Regions from separate parts of the Halomonas sp. RT37 genome, predicted to be linked through region 2. Evidence: predicted binding sites of a transcription regulator. Region 2 holds the regulator's gene; each other region holds the start of a gene.

Region 1 (2,266 bases), 2.4 Mb from region 2:
GCAAAAAAATTGTACAGCATTTACATTACCTACCCGCCCAAGTCGATTTAGTTCCATAAATTCTGGCTAGTTACTGCTATCTGGCCAATTAAATATTTCTACAAGACATTTAGAAACACTGTTCGTAAACTGCGAAGCGTACAAGGTTACTTCCCTCGGGAAGGATGCCATCGGATCATCAAGGAGGTCCCGCATGAACATGACTCGACTGATGGGCACCGCAGCCCTGCTCGCTACCACCACCTTCGCCGCCCAGTCTGCCCTGGCCTATCAGGCAGGTGACATCTACGTGCGCGGTGGCTTCGAGAAAGCCGATCCCACCTCGGACAACGGCGATATCGCCAACCAGGATCTCGATGTCTCCGAAGAGAACGGCTTCGCCTACGGCGCCGGCTACCTGTTCCACGACAAGTTCGGTGTCGAGCTCAACGGCTCCGAGGCCATGGAGCACGATATCGCGGTCAACGGCGGTAATGTGGGCAGCGTCGACCGTACCCCGGTCAACCTGATGCTCAACTACTACCCGCTGGGCGGCGTGGAAAACGCTCGCGTCCACCCCTACGTTGGCGTGGGCATGAACTACACCCACTTCTCCGACGAGAGCTTCAACGCCGACCTCGATAGCTCCTACGGCGCCGCAGCCCAGGTGGGTCTCGACCTCAGCGTCACCGACAACCTGCTGGTCGGCACCTACGCCCGCTACGCCGATGTCGATTCCGATATCGAGGTCGACGGCCACGATGTCGGCGAGGCCGAGATCGATCCGATGACCATCGGTGCCGGCGTCACCTATCGTTTCTAAGCGCTTGCGCTGTATTGAGAAAACGCCTGCGCGATCTTGAAATAAGCGGCTGACCGGTTAGCTCGATCGCGCCGCATTCCAACCGCAGCATCGAAGGCGTCTGGCTTTGCCAGGCGCCTTTTTTGGTGCGTTGCCGGTTCATTTTTGTCGACCAAAGGAGGTATTGAGGTAGATCAATAACCACGTTCTCGATGCGGCATACACTGCTTGGCAATCGGGCTCGCCCACTTTTGCCAGTACGCAAGGAGAACACCATGCGCCATCCCCTGATCACCACCGCCCTGGTCGCCGCCATCGCCGGCAGCGCCCTCGCCAGCAGCCAGGCCTTTGCCGCCTACGGCAAGGGCGACATCTACACCCGCATCGGTGTGGCCAAGGTCAAGCCCGACTCCGACAACGGCTCGCTGGCCGGCGGCAGCATGAATACCGACGTCCATGACGACAACGGTTTCGCCTTCACCCTGGGCTACCGCTTCCACGACAAGTTCGGCGTCGAACTGCTGGCCGCCGAGCCCTTCGAGCACGACGTCGACCTGAACGTAGGTGGCACCGATATCGGCGCCAGCGTCGAGCACCTGCCGCCGACCCTGACCGTGCAGTACTACCCCTTCGGTGGCACCGAGGCGCGGGTGCAGCCCTACGTCGGCCTGGGGGTCAACTACACCCACTTCTCCGACGAGGATATCGCGCTGGAAGGCGCCGATCTCGATCTGGAAGAGTCCTGGGGCTGGGCCGGCCAGGCGGGCCTCGACCTGGTCATCGACGACCACTGGGCGGCCAACATGGCGGTGTGGTATCTGGATATCGACAGCGACGTCGACCTCAACGGCGAGGACATCGGCGAGATCGAGGTGGCCCCCTACGTGATCATGGCCGGTATCAGCTACCGCTTCTGATCCAGGGCTCGACCGCTAACACGCAGCGCCCGCTCCTGCCTGACAGGAGCGGGCGCTGTGCTGTGACCGTCACAAGATGGCTTCTGTGGTCGCTCGCGTGGCAGTCGCCACTGCCATTCTCGAGGGCGGGGCTGCGGTAACAGGGCAAGCAGAGGCCTAGCTTAGTACGAAAAGCCGGCGAGCGATGGTTAGACAAGGCAAAAACCGGTAAGAAAGCGCAGTTTACGAGATGTAAATGAGCATCTTGACACGATTTTTAACGCCGTATTACCGAGCGCAGGCGCTTTTCGTACAAGCCTTAGCGGGGATGATAACGTGACAGCCCCAACCTCCCCAGAGTGGCATCATCGAGGTGCTCGACGGCCTCTACCGCCGCCAGCGCCTGGTGGTAGCCCTCGCTGAGGAAGTCACGACCGGCCAGCAGGTGCTCAAGGTACTCGCGGGCGGGCCGCAGGCCATCCCCCTGGCGTTCGGCGCCGGCGATATAGACCCAGGCCTCGATCGGCCCTTGTTCGGTGAGCACCGGCAGACGATGACGGTCGTACTCGTGCGGGTAACCTTCGAAGGG
Region 2 (2,266 bases):
GCGACAAGATCATGGTGTGTCTGTCTGGTGGCAAGGACAGCTACACCATGCTCGAGATCCTGCGCAGCCTTCAGCGCAACGCGCCGGTCAACTTCTCGCTGGTGGCGGTGAATCTGGATCAGAAGCAGCCGGGCTTTCCGGAGCATGTGCTGCCGAACTATCTGGACAGCATCGGCGTGGACTACCACATCCTCGAGCGCGACACCTATTCGGTGGTGAAGGAGAAGACGCCGGAGGGCAAGACCACCTGCGCGCTCTGCTCACGCCTGCGGCGCGGCTCTCTCTATGGCTTCGCCGAGGAGATCGGGGCGACCAAGATCGCTCTGGGCCACCACCGCGAGGACATTCTCGAGACGCTGTTTCTGAACATGTTCTTCGGTGGCAGCCTCAAGGCGATGCCGCCCAAGCTGCTCTCCGACGACGGCAAGAACATCGTCATCCGTCCGCTGGCGTACTGCCGCGAGGCCGATATCCAGGCCTACAGCGAGGCGATGGAGTTCCCGATCATCCCGTGCAACCTGTGTGGTTCCCAGCCCAACCTGCAGCGCCAGGTGGTCAAGGAGATGCTGGCCGAGTGGGAGGTCAAGCATCCCGGGCGCCTCGAGAGCATGTTCAAGGCGGTGACCAATGTGGCGCCGTCGCAGCTGGCGGATCGGCAACTGTTCGACTTCGAGGGGCTGGAGGCCGTACAGGCCGAACGCCAGGCCCGGCGCATCGACGTGGTGGATGCCGGCTGATCTCGCCAGCAGCGAATGTGCATGATGCCATGACAGCGAAAGAGGCCGCATCTCCGGATGCGGCCTCTTTCTTGTCACACGCCATCTATTACGCTTTGCTTTCCAGATCCTGGATACCGGGCCCTGCCGGCCAAGCCCGGCACACTGCCGCCAGGCCCGCTCAGGTAACTTCGGTGTCGGCCAGGGTCGACAGCGCGGTCAGGTCGAGGATATTGACCTCACGTCCCGATACCGCCACCAGATCCTGCTGCTGGAAACGCCCGAGGATACGGCTGACCGTTTCCACCGCCAGCCCCAGGTGATTGCCGATGTCGGCGCGGGACATGGACAGGCGGAAGCTGAACGGTGAATAGCCGCGGCGGCGGAAGCGGTCCGACAAGCCGAGGAAGAAGCAGGCCAGGCGCTGATCGGCGGTCTTGCGTGACAGCAGCTGCATCATCCGGCGGTCTTCTCGCAGCTCCTTGCTCAGGGTGCGAAACAGCTGGGCACGCAGCTCCGGTAGGGTCTGGGTCAGCGCATCGAGGCGGTCGAAGGGAATCTCGCACACCGTGGTGGTCTCCAGCGCCACCACGCTGCCGGGATAGCGGCCGTCGTCGATGCCATCCAGGCCAACCAGTTCACTGGGCAGGAAGAAGTTGGTCAACTGAGCTTCGCCGCTGCCTTCGGTGGTGATCTGCTTGAGACTCCCCGATCGGACCGCGAAGACGCTGGTGAAGCGATCTCCCTGCTCGACCAATCGTGTGCCTTTCTTGATCGGCGGGTGACGACGGATGATGGAATCGAAGCGCTCGAGGTCGGCGGTCTCCAGCGACAGCGGAAGGCACAAGGAACTCAGGCTGCAGGACTCACAGCGAGTCTCATGCAGCATGGGACGCCGCCGATCTTGGGCCGTAGGACTCATTCGCAGCTCCTGTGGATCTGGGATCGATATTGACTGGGCCATGGGGAGAACAGACGTCGCCCGTACAGCACGTTGATGGCACTATTCTACACCCTCAGATCAGCTAAAAGTGGCGTCTACCTCTTTAGGATTAATAACTTAGAGGTAGGATGCGTCATTGATGCAGCCCAGTCCAAAGTTGCCAGACGGCAAAGGCGATGATCATGCCAGCGGCGACAAGGCGTGTTGCCCGATGCGCCAGCAGGGCCTGCATTTGTCTGGCGGCGAGGCCCGTCACCACCAGCGCCGGAAGCGTGCCAAGACCGAAGCTCGCCATTAGCAGTGCGCCCTCGAGGGGCTCGGCCCGTGCCAGGCTCCAGGCCAGCATCGAGTACACCAGGCCACAGGGCAGCCAGCCCCAGATGGCGCCCAGCGCCACCGCCTGGGGCAGACGCACCACCGGCAACAGGCGTCTGCCTGCGGGTTCCAGGTACCTCCAGAGGTGACGTCCCAGTGCCTCGACGTGACGCAGGCCTTTCCATAGATCGGCAATGTAAAGCGCCATCAGGATCAACATCAGGCTGGCGACGATCTGCATCAGGCCACGCAGGGTCGGCGAAAGGCCGATCACCGAACCCAGGGTGGCAAC
Region 3 (2,266 bases), 2.3 Mb from region 2:
AGATCTACACTTCACCCGCTGGCAGCTGGACGCCCAGTACAGACGCCTGTATGGCGATCACTGGCGCCTTACCGCCAGCGCCAATGGTTTCTACTCCGACGATGCGCTGCCGGAACCCGAGCGCGGCAACTACGGTGGCCAACGCTTCGGTCGCGGCTATGACGCCGGCCAAGCTGAGGGCGACTACGGTTTCGCCGGGGCGCTGGAACTACGCTATCTGCAGCCTGTGAATAGCGCCTGGCTTTCGCGCGTCGAGCCCTACCTGGTGCTGGATGGTGCCCGCACCGAGTTTCAGGAGCGCGACGCGGATAGCCACCTGGCCTCGGCGGCGGCCGGCGTCAGTCTGGGCAAAGGACGTCTGTACGGCCTCACCCTGGAGTACGCCGAGCCCATCGGCGATCGTGACCTCGAGACCGATAGCCGCGAGGGTCGCATCAACGCCCGCCTGACCTGGAACTTCGAAGGCTGATCTCTGGGCTATGGGTGAACTCGCCAGGGGCCGCCACACCGGGCCCCTGGCCATATCACCCGACCCAAGGCCCTCATTTACGGCAGGGTCGGCCACTCGCTCAGTCGGCCTCCCGGCCGTCCTTCCAGCCGCCCTTTCAACCGCCCTGTCAGCCGACCCCAGCGCCACTTCCTATTGCCCTGCACACGACAACCCTGCGCGTGTCTCGTCGTGGAGCGAGACCGCGTGCGGTGAAACATTGGGGTCGTCTCGTTTCTTGAGCCAGGCCAGCAAATTTACCTCTCATCTCGCCGCATCGTCGCCGTCCTTGCAGCGGATCAAGCATTGTGCCGACCCAAGTCCCGACAGACTGTCGAGGCCCGTAGACTCGAAGACAGGCGGTCACACAAGGGCCGTCTGTCCCTGATCACACCGACAACAAAAGAGCCTACACCATGACCTTCTGAAACGAGGAAACCGAGATGGAAACGCAAGCGACCTCCTCCAAACGGCGCTCCGGCCTGCGCATGCCCACGGTCTATACCCTGCTCTTTGTGATCACCGCGCTGGTGGCGGTGCTGACCTGGGTCATGCCCGCCGGCAAGTACGACTACCATGTGGAAGGCAGCGATCAGGTCATTGCTGCCAGCGACGTGCTCGACTATCAGGGTGACGGCCGCCTGTTGCCGATTCCCGGCACCTACCAGGTGCTGGAAAGCTCCCCCCAGGGGCCTTTGGATGTGCTGGTGGCACCGATCCAGGGATTCCACAAGGCCGTGGACGTTGCCCTGTTCGTGCTGGTCATCGGCGGCTTCCTGGCGGTGACGATGCGCTCGGGCGCCCTAGATGCCGGGATCGGCGCGGTGGTCGAGCGCTTTGGCGGGCGCGAGCAGTACCTGATTCCCGTACTGATGGTGCTGTTTGCCCTCGGTGGGTCCACCTACGGCATGGCCGAGGAAACGGTCGCCTTCTGGGCCATCATCCTGCCGGTGATCACCGCCGCCGGCTACGACCGCATGGTGGCCGCAGGCATCATCCTGCTCGGCTCCGGCACCGGTGTGCTGGCCTCCACCGTCAACCCCTTCGCCACCGGCATCGCCTCGGGCTTCGCCGGCCTGCCGATCGGCGCCGGTATCACCCTCCGGCTGGTGCAGTTCGTGATCCTGGTGTCGCTGGCTATCTGGTTCGTGATGCGCTACGCCGCGCGGATCAAGCGCGACCCGCAGCGCTCGGTGCTGGCGGACCTGCATCTGGCGGCCGCCCCTCAGGCCAAGGATGCCGCCTCGACCCAGGCGTTTACCCTGCGCCACAAGCTGACCATGACGGTGTTTTTCATGACCTTCGGGATCATGGTCTACGGCGTCGTGCCCTGGGAAGACATGGGCATCACGGCTTTTCCGACCCTGTGGTGGTGGTTCGATGAACTCTCCACCCTGTTCCTGAGCGCTGCCATCCTGATCGCCCTGATCAATCGACAGTCCGAATCCGACTTCATCGAGACCTTCCTCGATGGTGCCAAGGACCTGATCGGCGTGGCCCTGGTGGTGGCCGTGGCACGCGGCATCTATGTGGTGATGGACAACGGCGTGATCATCGACACCATCCTCAATTGGGCCGAAGGCGCGGTAGCCGGCCTGTCCTCGGGACTGTTCGTGGTGGTGGCCTACGTGGTCCACATCGTGCTGAGCTTCTTCATCCCATCGACTTCGGGGCTGGCCACGGTGTCCATGCCGCTGATGGCGCCACTGGCCGACTTCTCGGGCGTGGATCGCGAACTGGTGGTCACCGCCTTCCAGTCCGCCAGCGGCTGGATCAACA

The links. Region 2 encodes FNR, which switches genes on or off when oxygen is low (the NO sensors DNR and NnrR bind a similar motif). Its sites were predicted from a motif close to TTGATNTANATCAA; they were not measured.
Region 1: the regulator FNR is predicted to act here: its motif matches at 966-979, upstream of NFG58_RS13650 (OmpW family outer membrane protein).
Region 3: the regulator FNR is predicted to act here: its motif matches at 777-790, upstream of NFG58_RS14715 (YfcC family protein).

The regions. Positions count from the first base shown of each region.
Region 1 covers NZ_CP098827.1:3,148,631-3,150,896, forward strand. Annotated here, with positions in the region: gene NFG58_RS13645 (OmpW family outer membrane protein) at 194-802, shown strand; gene NFG58_RS13650 (OmpW family outer membrane protein) at 1,057-1,698, shown strand; gene NFG58_RS13655 (gamma-glutamylcyclotransferase family protein) at 1,997-2,266, opposite strand, start outside.
Region 2 covers NZ_CP098827.1:775,879-778,144, forward strand. Annotated here, with positions in the region: gene ttcA (tRNA 2-thiocytidine(32) synthetase TtcA) at 1-737, shown strand, start outside; gene fnr (fumarate/nitrate reduction transcriptional regulator Fnr) at 898-1,638, opposite strand; gene NFG58_RS03530 (sulfite exporter TauE/SafE family protein) at 1,793-2,266, opposite strand, start outside.
Region 3 covers NZ_CP098827.1:3,372,226-3,374,491, forward strand. Annotated here, with positions in the region: gene NFG58_RS14710 (POTRA domain-containing protein) at 1-469, shown strand, start outside; gene NFG58_RS14715 (YfcC family protein) at 931-2,266, shown strand, end outside.